DNA from 2 places in the Vibrio maritimus genome. Region 1 is predicted to be linked to the other one. Evidence: riboswitches for the same ligand, from Rfam matches in the RefSeq annotation. Region 1 holds a riboswitch; the other holds the start of a gene.
The links. Region 1 has a riboswitch for cyclic di-GMP ahead of LY387_RS18820 (hypothetical protein). Riboswitches for the same ligand answer to the same signal wherever they lie in the genome.
Positions count from the first base shown of each region.

Region 1 (8,356 bases):
TAAGAAAAGAAACAGTAGTGCGAATGGAACATCAATCAAGCCCGATAGTAACCCGCCCGAATATATATCCTTGATCTTAGATATTGACTCCAATCCATTCTGAACGCCTCCAACCTTCAGCTTTTTAATCTCTGCGGTTGGTGAGCTTGCGAGCACGCGAACAGCTGAGGCATAGCGAGCCTTTTCCATATTCGAGGATTCTGCCGCCAGTATCCAACTTCGCGCAAAACGCAAAAATGCGTCGAGAAGCACGGCAACAGTAGCGCCAAACAGCAAAAGCGTCGCGGTACCATAACTTTGGTTTGGAATAATGCGGTCATAGATCTGCAAAACAGTTAGTGGAACCGCTAGGGAAAGAATGTTGATCAGTATCGAGGGTATAAGGACTTTCCTTATACTTGATAGGCCTGCTGAAAGTGTCGTCTCCATACGTAATCCACTTATGAACCATATGAATTAAGATTCGGACAGAAATAGCGAACTTTCAAATAGTAACGAAGGAAAATGTTATCTAACGGAATTGTATTTTTGAAGTTGAAGATTTGAGTCTTATATCGAGGATTAATTTGAACGTGAGGATGAGAAAAGTTCTATTTTTAAACAAGAGCGCTCAGTTTACAGGGAATGTAATGAAAATCTCGAAAAGGTCGTTTCCAATCCATGTTCATATCGTCACCATCATTATATTCGTTGTTGCTATTGCATCTGGAACGCAGATGGCACTCAGTAACAAAGCGATGTCAGAGGTGATTTTTAAGGCCAATAGTAAGATATTTGAACGAATCGCTGAGCAAACTAAGTACCAATTAAATAGTCACTATGGCACAGCGTTCTCTGCACTGGGTAGTTTCTCTAACAGCCATAGCCTCAATGCCTCTGTTGGGTTTGAGCGGTTACGGGTTGTACCAGAAGTGATTCATTTGCTCTCACGGTTTGATCATGTGCAGACCTACACCTTTTCTTTCAAAGATGGTGATAGCGTGATCGTAAAGCGAGTATCAGAAGACTTGACACCTGATATCGTGATTAACAATCAGCAATCGCGATATATCGTGGCGCATGAGATTGGTGGCGTAGTTGAGGTTTATACCTACGATAGCAGCCTCAACTTTGTTGAGAGGCTAGAGGTCAATGAGGAAGAGTTTCACCTAGCTTATCAAGATAACTCGTCAGTAATCCCAGGGCGTAATACGATTTCCAAACCGACTAAGCTCGCTAACTCCACTGCAATGGGGGTTGTAATATCACAGGTAAATCAGCAAGGGCTGAGAGTTTCTGTTCATGTCATGCTCAAAGATCTACACCAAAGTTTGCAAGATACACTGACCAACGAATCTTCTATCAGAGTGCTGTATAACGACGATGGCGCTGTGTACGCGTTTTCTAGCGGTCTTAGTAGTGAAAACAATGGTGACATTTTGCAGATCGCTGATATTAATCGAGACATTGTCCCACATGCGATAGACCGAAAAAAAGGAGGTGTTGAGCTCGGGCGCTTTGAATTTCAGAAAGAAAATTGGTTTGGGCGCATCGTTACCATCAAACCGATGAATAGTGAGCACATCCATTTGTTAATGGCGACAAAGGCGTCATCAATATTTGATGAAGGACTATTGATAAAGCAGCAAACCTTGTATGCGTCTTTGATAGTGTTGCTGCTGATGTTGCCCTGTATTTACTTGGTCTCAAGGCTTATCTCAAAGCCTATTGTGAAAGCGACCGAAAAAGCGAAAGCAATTGAGAACTTCTCGTTCGATACTTCACCACTCCCGCATAGTTATATCAAAGAGATACAAGAATTGAATCATGCCCAAATGTCGACTCAAGCGACGATATCTCGATTTATTACGCTGACGGATGGTATCGCACGTCAACAAGACCTAGACAGCATGCTTGAACTGGTGTGCGGCAACACAGCTGCCTCAGTCTCTGCTGATGGAGTATTGCTGTACTTACTTGATGTGAAAAGTGATGAGTTGGTTCCTCATGTTGTCCAGTTTAATAGGGCTCAAAATGTTCACGCTAAAAGTATTTCCACGCAAGATGCTGCTCGGTTTATTGAACATGTTTTTGTAAATAAACAGGGTCAGGTTTTCCCACTACACGAGCTCAACCATCTGCAATTTGAAGCAAGTCTTCCCGAAAAAAGTGAAGTGATATACATACCGCTGAAAAATAGAGAAGAGGTCGTTATTGGTGCACTTGGTCTGATGTTTGAGAAGGGAGGTGCAGAATCGATTTATCGAGAGTATTCCGACTATTTGCAGACGCTACTTGGTTACGTATCTATTGCAATTGAAACTCAGCAAATGCTGGAGTCTCAGCGAGCTCTTTTGGACTCCTTCATTCAAGTATTTGCTGGCTCACTTGATAAAAAATCGCCGTATACAGGTAATCACTGTCAGCGAGTACCTGTCTTAACTGAATGGCTAACACAAGCGGCGCACGAATCCACATTAGAGCCGTTTAATGACTTTCACCTTAATGAGAAAGAGTGGCAAGAGCTGAAAATGGCAGCTTGGCTACATGACTGCGGCAAGATCACTACGCCTGAACATGTGGTTGATAAATCCACGAAGCTCGAAACCATCTATGACCGAATACATGAAATCAGAACTCGTTTTGAAGTGATTAAGCGAGATAAAGAAATTATGTTGTTGAAGGAAAGTTTTGGCGAATTGAGTCAAGAAGCAAAGCGTGTTCTGGAGGAACTGCATACACAAATTGATGATGATTTTGACTTCATCGCGTCGCTTAATATCGGGGGTGAATTTGTCAGTGATGAAGACCTTAAGCGGTTGGAGCGAATAGCGAAAACTCGTTGGATACGTACCTTAAGTAAACGCAAGGGCATTTCTTGGGTTGAGAGGCAGCGCCATCAAACAGAAGAGCAACTCCCCCAACAAGAAACGCTATTGGCTAACATGCCTGAGCACCTCATATCTTGGGATACCCCTCACCAAAGCGATCCACGTTTCACGATGAAGCCAACCCAATACAAAGCGAATCAGGGTGAGGTGTACAATCTATCGACACGTAGGGGAACGCTCACAGAAGAGGAACGCTTCATCATTAATGATCACATCATTCAAACGATTCAAATTCTAGAATCTTTGCCGTTCCCTGCACATATGCAAAATGTCGCCTCTATTGCTGGTGGACACCATGAAAAAATGGATGGCACAGGCTATCCGATGGGACTCAAAGGAGAGGAGATGCCGCTAGCAGCAAGGGTTATGGCGATTGCAGATGTATTTGAAGCTTTAACTAGCGCTGACCGTCCTTATAAAAAAGCGAAAACACTGTCAGAGTCACTTAAGATCATGAGTTATATGGTTAAAGATAACCACCTAGATGAATCCTTGTTCAGACTATTTTTGACGTCTGGTGTGTATTTGAGGTTTGCACGAGAATACATGCTCGAGGAGCAGATTGATGAAGTAAATATAGCGGCGTTTTTGTAAGTTATGCTGCAAAAACAAGAATGTATATCAACAACTTTCTATGCGCTATTGCACATATTTTGATTGTTATCACATTACTATCAAAAGTGTCAGCAAAGTACTACTAAAGTACTAACATTAGCAACGACTTTATCAATGCCAAACTGTTCGCGAGGGCAGGACGGAAAGCCACGGGACTCTTATGAGGTTAGAGTAAGCCGGGTTGCACATGACAAGGAAAGCACTATGAACCTCAAACAGACCTTTGCTACGACAAGTATTCTCTTGGCGTTCTCTGCACCATCTTTTGCTGCTATTGATTTTTATATTTCTGATATCAAAGGGGAGTATCGCTCCTTTGCTATAAATGATTCCTCTGCACTTGCTGTCATTAGAGCGAATATTTCGGACACTGATTGTGAGTTAGATTCTAATGGAAAGACATTAAATAGAGGCTGGAAGAACATCGTCGTGAGCGGTGATTTATCGGGTGATTCAACAGTACTAGAATCACTAAGCCCTACGTGTGATGACAAATTATCTGTGGAGTTAGATGAGGTAAGTACATCGGCACTATGGAAGCAGCCATATGATGAGGTTTTTTCGGTTGAAGACATCACAAGTCCAAACTATGACGTTTCGAGCCTTCAATTAATTCGTAAGAATGTCAAAGTAGCGATTGGTACTTCAAGCGAAAAACAGAATAAGTCTATCTACCGCACTTCTTCACAAACTCAAGTAAGAGCCGTTCTAGCTGATAAAAACACTGGCCAACTAAGTTTTGCGATGGCAAAGAAAATGAATCTGTCACCGACGAGTACCTCTAAAGGTAACAACTGGGCTTGGGATACAAGAGGAACGCATGTGTCAGATGATGGTCTGTTTATTGTCGGTTATCAAAGAGCGAAGCATGACATTTACTTCAAATCATACAACGCTAACGACCCTTCATTCGTTGAAGATGAGAACTATATAGCGAAGGGAACCCGTATTCCTACTTATTGGAAGTTAAAACCAGGTTCAAAACCTTCGTGTAACAGTGCTTGTAAAAACGGTGAGGAAGTTCACCTAGAAGTGCTAGGTTCTGGCAAACGCATTGCGAACGGTAAAACTAATCCTTCGATAAAGGCGCCAATCTCCTTAAATGTGGAAGGTGCCTATAAGAACGTTGATATAGAAGCACTCAGTAAGACGGAGTTTGCAGATTCTTATAATGCTGAAATGAATGACGCGCAAACCAAAACAGAGTATATGAGTAAGGTCAACGGTATTTACTCGTATGGAGACCAATACTACGTGTTTGGTATGAACAGTGACGGCTATGCTGCGTTTGCGGTCATTGAATAAGTCTTGATATATGACCATAAAAACCCCGCTCTGCGGGGTTTTTCGCTTTTAATGCCTGTCAGTTTTAAATAATCAACGATCACTCGCACTTTTCAATTAATCTCATACTGCCTACCGACAGTGATATTACCGATTGATACTCTTAGTTGAAGTTATCGAACCCAGGTTGGATAGTTGCCAGATCTAAATGTAACTTCCCCGCCAGTAGCCGAGTAATAAGGAAATATCGTGAGTAATCTAACACTGCACTTCGAAGTGGTAAACAACGAAACTCAATCGCTAAAGCTCCACATTGTTCTAGAGAACAGAACGGACTCGCAGCTCCATGATTTTGTATTGTGTTTTGATATGCCGCGATTTTTAGATAAAAGTAAAGTGGTCAATGGTGTAGTGAAAAGCCAAGTTGGCTCTCATATTGAACTTACCCCACTTGAAGGAATGAGAATTGCTGCTGGTGAAAGTTGGACAGTAACGATTGAGAGTAATACCAGCGGGCTGTTTAATCTGTCAGAAAGACCTAACGGACCTTACTTGAAAGTAGGTAAGGAATTCATCGAGGTTGCTATTGGCAGCCATAGCATGCCCCAGCCTGAATCGCTTAAACTGAATGTACAACCAATGCCAGCACCAAAAGCCGGTGTGATTCCTCAGCCCAATCTAGTAGTGGCAAAGCAAGGCACATTCATTTGGCAAAACTCTGTGTCGATGAGTTTGGCGAATAAAGTCTCTCACAATGCGATCTCTTGGCTGACACAACAGTTTAGTGATACCCAGTTTGAACAGACTAACGCTAATCCTCTGGTTTCTTTTGTTGAGTCAAAGCAATTAGCAGAAGAGGCTTATCAACTTACCATCAGCGAGGAGTCTGTAAAGATAGAGGCGTCAAGCTCTAGCGGCTTTCTTTATGGTGCTGTGACGCTAGCTCAATTAGTGGTAACAGGACGAGATACAGTTGATTGTGTGGTGATTACAGATGCGCCTCAATACTCTTACCGAGGTCAGTTTCTTGATTGTGCTCGCTCATTTCACGACATCGATACGGTCAAGTCTGTCATTGACCAGATGGTTTGGCTAAAGCTCAACACCTTCCATTGGCATCTAACCGATGATGAAGCATGGAGAATGGAAATTGACGCCTATCCGATGCTTACCAAGTTAGGTGCATGGCGCGGAGAGGGCGAGATTCAGCCTCCGCAGTTTGGGTCTGGTTCGAATCGATATGGCGGCTTCTTTACTAAAGCGCAAATAGCAGAAGTGGTTGCGTATGCGAAGGCGCGAGAGATCACTGTCATTCCTGAGGTCGATATACCAGGACATGCGCGTGCTCTCATTATGGCGCTTCCTCATTTGCTGATTGAGAAAGAAGACACTTCTGACTATGTTTCGATTCAGCAATATCAAGATAACGTTCTCAACCCGGGCCTGCCAGCGACTTATGAAGTACTCGAAACTATCCTTGATGAGGTGTGTGAGATGTTCCCGTCTGAGGTGATTCATTTAGGTGGGGATGAGGTACCTGCTCATGTGTGGGAGAAATCTCCAGCCTGTAGTCAGAAAGCCACGGAGCTAGAGTTTGAAGATGTTAGACAACTTGAAGGACACTTGATTTCGCATCTAGAGCGATACATAGCAGATAAAGGCAGACGAATTGCAGTTTGGGAGGAAGCGAGTCACGGCAACAAAATTACCAACAATGCGACGGTTTGTGCATGGTCAAATAGTGCAGAGGGACAAAAAGCAGCAAAAGCGGGGTACCCGGTTATTATGTGCCCTGCTCAAGCGACTTACCTAGATATGGCTTGGAATAAAGACATCAATGAAACGGGTGTATTGTGGGCGGGCACGATTGATCTTAAAACCGCCTATCAGTTTGAGCCATCTAACATTGAGAACAGCCAGCAAGTGATTGGGACGCAAGCGCTAGTTTGGACTGAGTTTGTTAAAGATAAACAAACACTAGAGTTTTTGTTATATCCAAGATTGTTTGCTGTCGCTGAAATTGCCTGGACATCGACACAAAATAAAGATTGGTCGCATTTCCTGCCTAGGGTTTCCGCCCAGCTCTCTTATCTAGAGAGTAAAGGAATCAACTATCGTAGGGGTTAATTTGTTGATTTAAAGCCAGCTTGATATCAGTTGGCTTTCATTCTCCGCTATATGTCGATCTACAAAAGATCGGCATTGCAAGAAACTCATTCTTAAAATACTCTATAATGCTGCGTTAATTTTACCGCACTAGCTACGTCCGTAGTTTCCACAATTTAAAAGGTAAAATATGAACTATCCAACGACACTTCCAGGAACACACAAAGCGGTACTCAATAGAATTATCGAAGCTCTATCCGCTGACTCTCGCCTTTCCGGTATTGCAGCAAGCGGCTCGTATGGCTCGAACAATATGGATGAGTACAGTGACCTCGATTTGGTTATCGCTATTCACCCAAATGATTATCAAGAAGTCTTCGATCAGCGATTTGAAATTGTGAGTCAGATAGAAGGCTATGCCGCAGGCTTCTCTGGTGAACATGTGGGCGAACCAAGATTGATCGTTTCTATCTTCGCACCGGATGCAATCCACGTTGATTTCAAATTCGTCTCACTGGCAGATGCCGCGAATCGAGTAGACGACTGTGCGGTGCTTTGGGAGAAAGGGACACTGCTAACCGATGTATTTGCGACAGCTTTACCCGCCTATCCGCAACCAGACCCGCAATGGATTGAAGACCGTTTTTGGATTTGGACTCACTATGCCGCAACAAAAATTGCTCGTGGTGAGTATTTTGAAACTCTTGAGTTTCTCTCATTCTTGCGTCAAAACGTTTTATCGCCACTAGCGCTGAAGCAGGCGGGGCTTACCCCATCTGGTGTGCGTACGATTGAAAAGCGTCTTCCAGAGTTTGCCGAAAAACTGGCTAAAACGATCGCAACAGTAGAGAAGCAGTCTTTGATCTCAGCGGTTAAGCAATGTGTCTCTCTTTACTTAGAATTAAGAGACAACGAAGTCGTCGAGCGTAACGACAGAGCTCAAGAACTTTGCTATCAGTATCTTCAAAAACAAGTTTGATAACTAACAATAGAAAAATAGCCATCGACTTGATGGCTATTTTCGTTTGCTTGACGTTGTCACTACTAGATATCAAGTGACTGGCATTTTTCGCAAAAATGCTCGACCTCTGTTTGACTGTTTTGTTCATCATTGTCTGTGTTGACTTCAAACACATCATGAGTGGTTACTGAATTGCAGCGCGGGCAGTATTCGTTAACCAGATAGAATTGCAAATCGTCCATAATTTACTTCTCCTTGTTCCAACCTACCTAGTCAGTGTAGTGCGAGCTAAAATTTAAATGCAACAAGTTGCCTTTGTTCATGATGTGTCCGTCACACCTTAGCGTTTTTGTTTAATTTTTCCCTGTACTGCTTTAAATCTAGGGTTGGTTTTGTTGATCACATAGATTCGGCCGCGTCGTTTTACGATCTGGCAATCCGGATGGCGCTTTTTGGCACTTTTCAGTGAGCTAAGAACTTTCATTACGCGTCCTTTATGATTTGGTTTTAATGCCGCCAA
Region 1 covers NZ_CP090439.1:478,398-486,753, reverse strand. Annotated here, with positions in the region: gene LY387_RS18830 (ABC transporter transmembrane domain-containing protein) at 1-429, opposite strand, end outside; gene LY387_RS18825 (HD domain-containing phosphohydrolase) at 630-3,464, shown strand; cyclic di-GMP riboswitch class I at 3,592-3,674, shown strand; gene LY387_RS18820 (hypothetical protein) at 3,690-4,790, shown strand; gene LY387_RS18815 (beta-N-acetylhexosaminidase) at 5,019-6,896, shown strand; gene LY387_RS18810 (nucleotidyltransferase domain-containing protein) at 7,066-7,854, shown strand; gene LY387_RS18805 (hypothetical protein) at 7,920-8,078, opposite strand; gene ykgO (type B 50S ribosomal protein L36) at 8,177-8,320, opposite strand; gene LY387_RS18795 (type B 50S ribosomal protein L31) at 8,331-8,356, opposite strand, start outside.

Region 2 (8,356 bases), on a different replicon from region 1:
TTGTGGATGCTGAGCACGAAAAGATCAAAGTTACCGACAGCTTAATTGCTGGTGGTAGTTACGTACGTGGATCATCAATCTTCAAATCAGTACTCGGATTCAGAAGTAACATTGCTGCTGGTTCTATTGTGAGTGAATCTGTTATTCTAGGAGACGTTAAGATTGGTGCGGGTTGTACAATCAAGCGCGCAATCATTGACAAGAATGTTGAAATTGCCCCTGGAACTGTGATCGGTGAAGATCTAGAACTCGACGCGAAGCGTTTCCATGTGTCTCCAGGTGGCATCGTTGTCATCAAAAAAGGGACAAAAGTTGGATTCTAGAATGAGAAACATAGACGTATGGTTTCCAGTTTCAGAAGTTCAGGGACTTATTAAAAGTGGAGGCTTGGCAGATGTTGCCAAGGCTCTGCCGAAAGCTCTGCAAGAACTTGGCAAGGACGTAGCCATCACTCTGCCAGGCTACCAAAAATTACCAAACAAGGATCAGTATGAGTTCGTGCTAGCCACTGAGCTAGAGCATTGGCCTCATACACCTTATCAAGTCAAGAAAACCCATCTCGATGGTGTCGAAGTCTACGTCATTGAATGTGACCGTTACTTTGACCGTCCAGAACTGTATGCAGAACACAACCGAGCGTACGCTGATAATGGCGAGCGCTTTGGATTTTTCGCAGCAGCCAGTCTGGATGTGTTACCAAAGCTAGGCATTAAGCCTGCAATTGTTCACGCGAATGATTGGCACACAGGTCTTATCCCATTCTTGCTTAAGACTCGTTACGCTGAAGATGAGCGTTTTCATGGTACTAAGTCAGTACTGACAGTGCACAACGCGATTTTCAAAGGGATTTTCTCTTACAGTCAGTTAGAGATTATTCCTGAGCTTCATCTCTCTGGGATGGAGTTTCTACAGTACGGTGACGGCTGGGTAAGTACATTGCGAGCGGGTATTGCTTTTGCAGATAAGATCAATGCAGTGAGCCCGAACTATGCCGCTGAGCTGGTGACACCGTTAGGCTCACATGGCTTGGTTGATGATTTCGTTCATCGTGCCAAAGATCTCCATGGCATCGTTAATGGATGCGATTACTCAGAGTGGAACCCAAGCCATGATGAGTATTTGCCTGAGCATTACAACGATGACTTAGAAAGCATGCTAGCGGGTAAACTCGCATCAAAAACAGCGCTACAAAAAGAGCTCGGCCTACCAGAGCGTGAAGTGCCGATGATTGGCATGGTTTGTCGCTTGACGCACCAAAAAGGTTTTCACTACATCCTTCCTATTTTGGATAAGTTCCTAAAGAATGACGTTCAAGTCGTCATTATTGGTACGGGTGAGCCGCAAATTGCTTCTCATCTTAATGATCTGGCGGAAGAGTTCTCTGATAAGTTGGCGTTTGTCGAAGCTTACAGCAATCGCTTTGCTCATCTGGTAGAAGCAGGGTCAGACTTCTTCCTTATGCCTTCTGAGTTTGAAGCGTGTGGTTTGAACCAAATTTATAGTATGGCTTATGGTACTTTACCAATTGTGCGTAAAGTCGGCGGCTTGAAAGACACGGTTATTGATTTTGATGATGACCCTAACAATGCGACTGGATTTGGTTTTGTTGAACCTTGCCATGACGCCTTGTTAATTGTCCTGCAACGCGCACTGCTATTCTATCTGCAACACCCTGAGCAGATGCATGAAATGCAGCTTCGCTCAATGCGAAAAGACTTCAGTTGGACTGAGTCAGCCAAAGAGTACGTCAAGATGTACGACCTGGCGCTCGAGGCAAACTAGAGCAAACACTGAAAAGCGGCGTTATGCCGCTTTTTTTTATAATCGACTACACTTGTAAATCATTTTTACCAAAATTCCTGTTAGTTTTTGTCCGTAAAACGGCGAATTATGGTAACGTAACGCCCACATACATCACGAAACTTGAGAACTATGTCAGAGAGCTTGCTATTCCATAAAACTTATCAGCACCCAACGAGTAATGAGTGGGTGGTATTCGTACATGGGGCAGGCGGAAGCTCAAACATATGGTTTAAACAGATTCGAGCTTACCGAGAGCACTTTAACCTGCTGTTTATTGATCTGCGCGGTCACGGTAAGTCAAACCAACTCCTTAAAGACATTATGTCGAACAAGTACACCTTTAAAGAGGTGACGCTGGATATCGTCAAAGTACTTGATCATCTTAAGATTCAGTCAGCTCATTTTGTCGGTATGTCTTTGGGAACGATTATTGTGCGCAATATTGCCGAGTTGGCACACTCTAGAGTTCGTTCCATGGTCTTAGGTGGTGCAGTCACTCGCTTTAATACTCGATCGCAAATTCTGGTGAAAATTGGCAACTGGAGTAAGCACATTATCCCTTATATGTGGCTTTACAGCTTGTTTGCGTACATTGTTATGCCGCAAAAAGGCCAAAAAGAATCAAGGCTGCTATTCGTCCGTGAAGCGAAAAAATTGTGCCAAAAAGAGTTTAAGCGTTGGTATCGTCTAACGACAGAAGTGAACCCTCTCAACCGCTACTTTAAAGACCGAGAGTTGCCGATTCCGACTTTGTATCTGATGGGTGATAAAGACTATATGTTTATTAAGCCAGTCAAAGAGATGGTGGCTGAACATAAGTCCAGCCGTCTATTAGAGATCAAAGATTGTGGTCATGTGTGCAATGTTGAGCGTCCAGAAGAGTTCAATAAGCACTCAATAGATTTCATTAAGTCTGTGGCATCGTAGCTGTTTGTGGCGTCTGACAGTTCCAGCAGACGCCAAATTGCGCTTCGTTAGTCTCATGGCAAGCTGGACATACCCACGGCACGTTACCGCTTTTCTCAGCCTGTTTTTGCCAATCTTGAATGACAGCTCGTGCCATCATTTCTTGCTCTTTGTTGAAAAGCCAAACGTAGGGTAGTGAATTTTCGTCAAACGGTACTTCCCCTCGTAACCCGAAAACACCTTCGCCTCGTACTTCACACTCGATACCTTCAGCCATCAACTGCTGTTGGACAATATGTGTTTCTGGTGGGTTATTGCCTACAAATATCTTCATCTATTCCTGTACCTGTGGCGAGCGAGAGATTTTTCCCATAATCCATTTAGCAATAAGTGGGAACAAACCGAGTAGGGCAAATGATGCCAACACGGTAGGGGAAACAATACCGGATAGACTGTCAATATTCGCTAGCTGAGTACCCGCATTGAGGTAGACTGCAGTTCCTGGCAACATACCCAGTTGACTCACCAAGTAATATTTAGAGACTCGAATTGGCGTGAGACCCATTAATAAGTTAATCAAGAAAAATGGGAACACAGGAATGAGTCTTAGAGAAAATAGATAGAAAGCACCGTCTTTTTCGACACCTTTATTGATCGTCTCAAGTTTCGAACCGAACTTACTTTGTACCCAATCGCGAAGTAGGAAGCGACTGCTCAAGAATGCCAATGTAGCGCCTATGGTACTCGCAAATGAAACAAGCAGTAAACTAGTCCAAAAGCCAAACAGTGCTGCGCCAAGTAAGGTAACCACGGCAGCGCCTGGAACAGAGAATGCAGTAATCGCTATGTAAGCGAAGAAATAGGTGAGGGCAGCAGCCACAAAGTTCTCATTGATGTATTCACTCAGTGCTACTTGCTGTACTTTTGCGTTTTCTAGTGTGAGATGTTGACCAAAGTTGATGCCCAAATAAATGACGACAGCAACCAAAACCAATCCTAGTATCAGCTTCTTGCTCATGACGATATCCTTTTGATGACTCAGTATTAGTGTAGTAGAAAGGCTGAGTATGTTTTTCCTTTCAACTAATACAAAAAAATCAGCCATAAGGCTGATTTTTTCTCGAGATGACCGTAACTTAATTAATTAAGCTAGCCAGTTCGTCTCTTTTAGTCTGAGGAATCACAGACCAATGAGTACCATTTATCGCACCTTCAAGAGCCCATAAAAGCTCTAAACCTACGGTACTTGAATGGGTTCTCTGAATGGCCTTGAAAGCCTCAACCGAACCATGATCCTGAAGTTCAACCACTGATTCAATGCCTGCTTTTTTGAGCATGCGCTCAGTGGCAAGGCGAAGATTCGGAAGGTCTTTCAGGCGATTAGGTTTCGCTTCGGATTGTTGCTCTTTCTCAGTTTTCGCGAACTCGAGTGCCTGTTTAGCGTGATCGAGAATACCTTCTTGATCTTGCCAACAGTCTTCAGGTAACGCGAAGTACTTAGTAACAACGGGAAATCCACGCTTTTTATAAACATAAGGCTTGTAACCCAGTTTTTTGAAGGTGGATACGGTCTGACGGTTAGTTCTGATATGTAATTTGTTATTCACTGCTAAGGCAAACATCGTATCATCTACGAAGATGCCAAATCCCCCAAACATGGAGCGAGACTTTACTCTTCCAAGCTGAGCGAATAATTGCATTGAATTTTTTAGTATAGGATTATCCATGCTTTATTCTTTTCTCGGTGTTATTGATTGTGTCACCAGAATCAGGTCCGAGAGTATAGCAATCAGGTGTCAGAGCTCTGTTAGGCATATGCCATAACTGAGTCTTCTCCCCTTGCCATCGGCAACCCCGCTACCTATCAATTAAAAATTGGTTTAGGCCGGAGGCTTTGCGTCCCACCCTTTCAGATGGTTTGCCCTGTGCGTGACTTCATTAGAATAAATGAAAACGACATAAGCCTATGATTACTCAGTTGCAAAAATGTGATGTTGGTTCAAATAATGGTGGGTTATTTGTGCTTGAGGGTGCGTAAAAAACTAACAATCGAGAGAAGAAAACTTGAATGGGGTTCAAAAAAAAGTGCCTGGAAAGGCACTTTTGTCAGCATTATGTAAGGCTTTTGACAGAGTCTCGTTCAACAATCTCTGGGTGCATTTCGAAAATGCGCTTTTCATGACCTTTATCTTTGATTCGTTCTAATAGAATCTCAAACGCGTTTTTACCGACACGACGTTTAGGTTGGTGAACCGTGGTTAGAGGTGGCGAGAAGTACTCAGCCAGCTCGATATTATCGTAACCAATGACAGAGATGTCCTCAGGTACGCGCACACCCAGTTGTTGTAGGCGACTCATCAGGCCAAACGCCATGGTGTCGTTGAAACAGAAGATAGCGGTAGGTCGGTCTTCCATTGCAGCAATACGGTTAGCTGCGATAACCGCTGTATCGCATTCGAAGTTGCCTTCAAGAATACGATCGTCTTTCATCTCGATACCTGCCTCAGCAAGGGCACGTTTGTAACCGATGATACGCTCTTGGCACACGGCTTTCTCCAAGTGACCGCTTAGACAAGCAATATCAGTGTGACCTTTTTCAATCAGGAACTTCGTTGCGAGATAACCGCCTTCTTCGGAGTTATCGATGATCTTGTCCGCTTGTGAGCTTTCTGGGCCCCAGTCCATGATAACTTTAGGAATGTCGGCGTGACGATCAAGCATCTCTAGCAGCTCTTCGGTAAGATCAGAGCACATCACGAGGATGCCATCCACGCGTTTCTCTGCCAGCATGCGAATGTAATCGCGTTGCTTTTCATACACACCACCAGTGTTACATAGGATCAGCGTGTAGCCTTGGCGGTAGCAGTAGCTCTCAACACCATCGATAACCTCAGAAAAGAACAGGTTAGTTGATTGAGTCACTAACATACCAATGGTTTTCGTTGAGTTACATTTTAAGCTACGTGCAACGGCGCTTGGTGCGTAGTTGAGTTCGTCGACCGCCGCCATCACTTTTTCTTGAGTTGCTTCAGCAACAAAGCGAGTCTTATTAATAACGTGGGATACTGTGGTCGTTGAAACGCCTGCAAGGCGGGCGACATCTTTAATAGTTGCCATAGTGATATCCTATTAGTCGCGGCTTGATAATTAACGTTGGTACCGCTTCAAGTATAGTGGTCTTTGCAAACATATAACGCTATGTTGTTGTAAACATAGTATTTGGCTGCGAAAACCGAAAGTTGCATGCAAGCCACGGCGAAAAAAGCTCAGAGCGTAGATTTCAACAGGTGTTTTTGGACACAAGTCCGCGTTGAATGCCAAGGGCATTTGCATTTAAACGGCGGATTGTAGACTTAGGTTTGGGCGCTGGCAATGACTTATCCAATAAATTTATAACTAAAGCGCAAATTAATTCTCACAGATGTGATGCAAATGATTTGCGCTTTAAGGTTGGCTAGCCTTGCTCACCCTCTAGGTAGGTGTAGTCAAGTTGGCAGAATGCTTCGAGTAGTTTAGCGGCAGAGGCATAAAACCCAAACTCGTCGTTGGTTTGGCATTTCGCAACAAACTGAGGTAGCCATGTCATCAAGTAGTTCTTGATGAACTCTGCTTGCTCGTGCAGCGCATCGTTCATATGTGCTTCCGCTTCAAGCTCATTGGAGCGAATGATTAAGTTGCCTAGAAAATCTAGCTCGATCGCGAGGTGATCCGCTGGCTCATTTAAGTCCTTATTCACTGCCACACTGTGCTTAGCTAACAGGTCAGCCATATCCTGTGCAGGTTGATCATTTAAAAGACCAGACTTACCAATATACATAGAGGCATAAGGCAATGCGCCATGCTTGTCCGACTTTAAAAATAGATCGCAAAAATCGGCAGAAAGCTCTAATTGTGCGTCTTCTCTGACTTGAAGGCGGTTCAAGGACTCTGTAAAGACCTGAATGGGTTCTTTTAGGGAAGGGTTTTCTCCTAAGCCAGATAAGAAAGAGCGAATTTCAGGGCTATGGTATTTGTTGAGTTCATCATCAGTGAGCTCGGCAGCGAATAGGCTTGAAAGCCACCAATAGATTTCTGCGCGTTGCTCATTAAATGCTTTGATTTCTTGCATTTGAATAATCTCCAAAAATGATAACTCTATTTTAGCCAATAAAGATGAATAGCAATAACTTGTTGTGTGAAAAATTGAGTTAACTTATGAAAAAATAAGACAAAAATTAATTTCTTTAAGGGTAAGTTAACACGAGTATTCGTTGCATATGAGACGCAATCGTTTTGGTTGTTTTGAATCAAAAAATAGTAAGGTTTCCATGCCTATGAGGGGATGTAGACTAGAATTGTGAATGTTTATGAATAGAATGTCCCTGTCATGACAAGATTGAGAAACCACAGATGAAATATCACGTTTTGGTTGTAGAAGATGACGTAGTCACTCGCAGTAAGCTGGCTGGCTACTTCGAAAATGAAGGCTACTTGGTTAGCGAAGCTGAAGATGGTCAGACGATGCGTCAGGTGCTGGAAGAATCCAGTATCGATCTCGTTATGTTAGATATTAACCTCCCTGGTGAAGATGGTTTGATGCTGACAAGAGAGTTAAGAAGTCAGTCAGACATTGGAATCATTTTGGTGACCGGTCGCACCGATAGTATTGACCGTATTGTTGGCCTTGAGATGGGTGCAGACGACTATGTCACTAAGCCGTTTGAGCTACGTGAACTGTTAGTGCGAGTAAAAAACCTATTGTGGCGTATTTCACTAGCGCGCAAACAGCCAGTACTTGAAGAGTCAGTGCAAAACGAGCATGTGGTTCACTTTGGTGAATGGACGTTCGATAAGCAGCGTCGTTCACTGACGAATAATGGCGACCCTGTAAAACTGACCAAGGCTGAATATGAATTGTTAGTTGCACTCTCAACGTATCCAAATCAAGTTCTGAGCCGTGAGCGTATCCTCAATATGATCAGTCATCGAGTTGATGCGCCGAACGATAGAACCATTGATGTTCTTATCCGTCGCATGCGTGCCAAGATGGAATCAGATCCAAAGAATCCACAGATATTTATCACTGTCCATGGCGAGGGCTACATGTTTGCTGGTGATTAAAGTCGGCTAGCGTGTAGTGATAGAAAATGCTCCAGTTGTCTCTTTGATAGCTGGAGCTTTTTTATGGGAGCAATGTAGAGATACTTGGTCGTTGTATATGCAACTTGTAACTATTTTTGTTAACTGACTCGCGTGAGAAGTCGGTGCTTTCTGAGTCGGAAAAAGACTCTATAAACCTGAGCTAGTTTGAAAGTGGCGTCGTTTCCGTTGAACTGCCTCTATTGGGCAGCATTGATTGGCAACGACATTCTTTGGTTCAACAAAAGGATTTTCCATGACCAAGCTACAATTAGGCTCTATTCCAATATTTAAACGGTCAGTGAATTTGTCGCTGATGCTTACCTCGAGTTTACTGTTTTCTGCACCAAGCTTGGCAGTACAGTGTGACAGTTTTCCTATTTGGGACGACGGCACAAGTTACAACGGTGGCGCTCAAGTTCAATGGCAATCATCGGCGTACCAAGCGAACTGGTGGAACCTGAACGCTAACCCTGTTAACCACTCCGAACCTTATCAAGAATGGTCATTAATAGGGGCCTGTGATGCT
Region 2 covers NZ_CP090438.1:2,375,104-2,383,459, reverse strand. Annotated here, with positions in the region: gene glgC (glucose-1-phosphate adenylyltransferase) at 1-323, shown strand, start outside; gene glgA (glycogen synthase GlgA) at 325-1,782, shown strand; gene LY387_RS10805 (alpha/beta fold hydrolase) at 1,933-2,730, shown strand; gene LY387_RS10800 (DUF2007 domain-containing protein) at 2,711-3,043, opposite strand; gene LY387_RS10795 (TVP38/TMEM64 family protein) at 3,044-3,727, opposite strand; gene LY387_RS10790 (TfoX/Sxy family DNA transformation protein) at 3,846-4,436, opposite strand; cyclic di-GMP riboswitch class I at 4,554-4,642, opposite strand; gene purR (HTH-type transcriptional repressor PurR) at 4,822-5,826, opposite strand; gene torD (molecular chaperone TorD) at 6,164-6,817, opposite strand; gene torR (two-component system response regulator TorR) at 7,099-7,809, shown strand; gene LY387_RS10770 (Ig-like domain-containing protein) at 8,084-8,356, shown strand, end outside.
Region 2: another riboswitch for cyclic di-GMP. It lies ahead of LY387_RS10790 (TfoX/Sxy family DNA transformation protein); the one in region 1 lies ahead of LY387_RS18820 (hypothetical protein).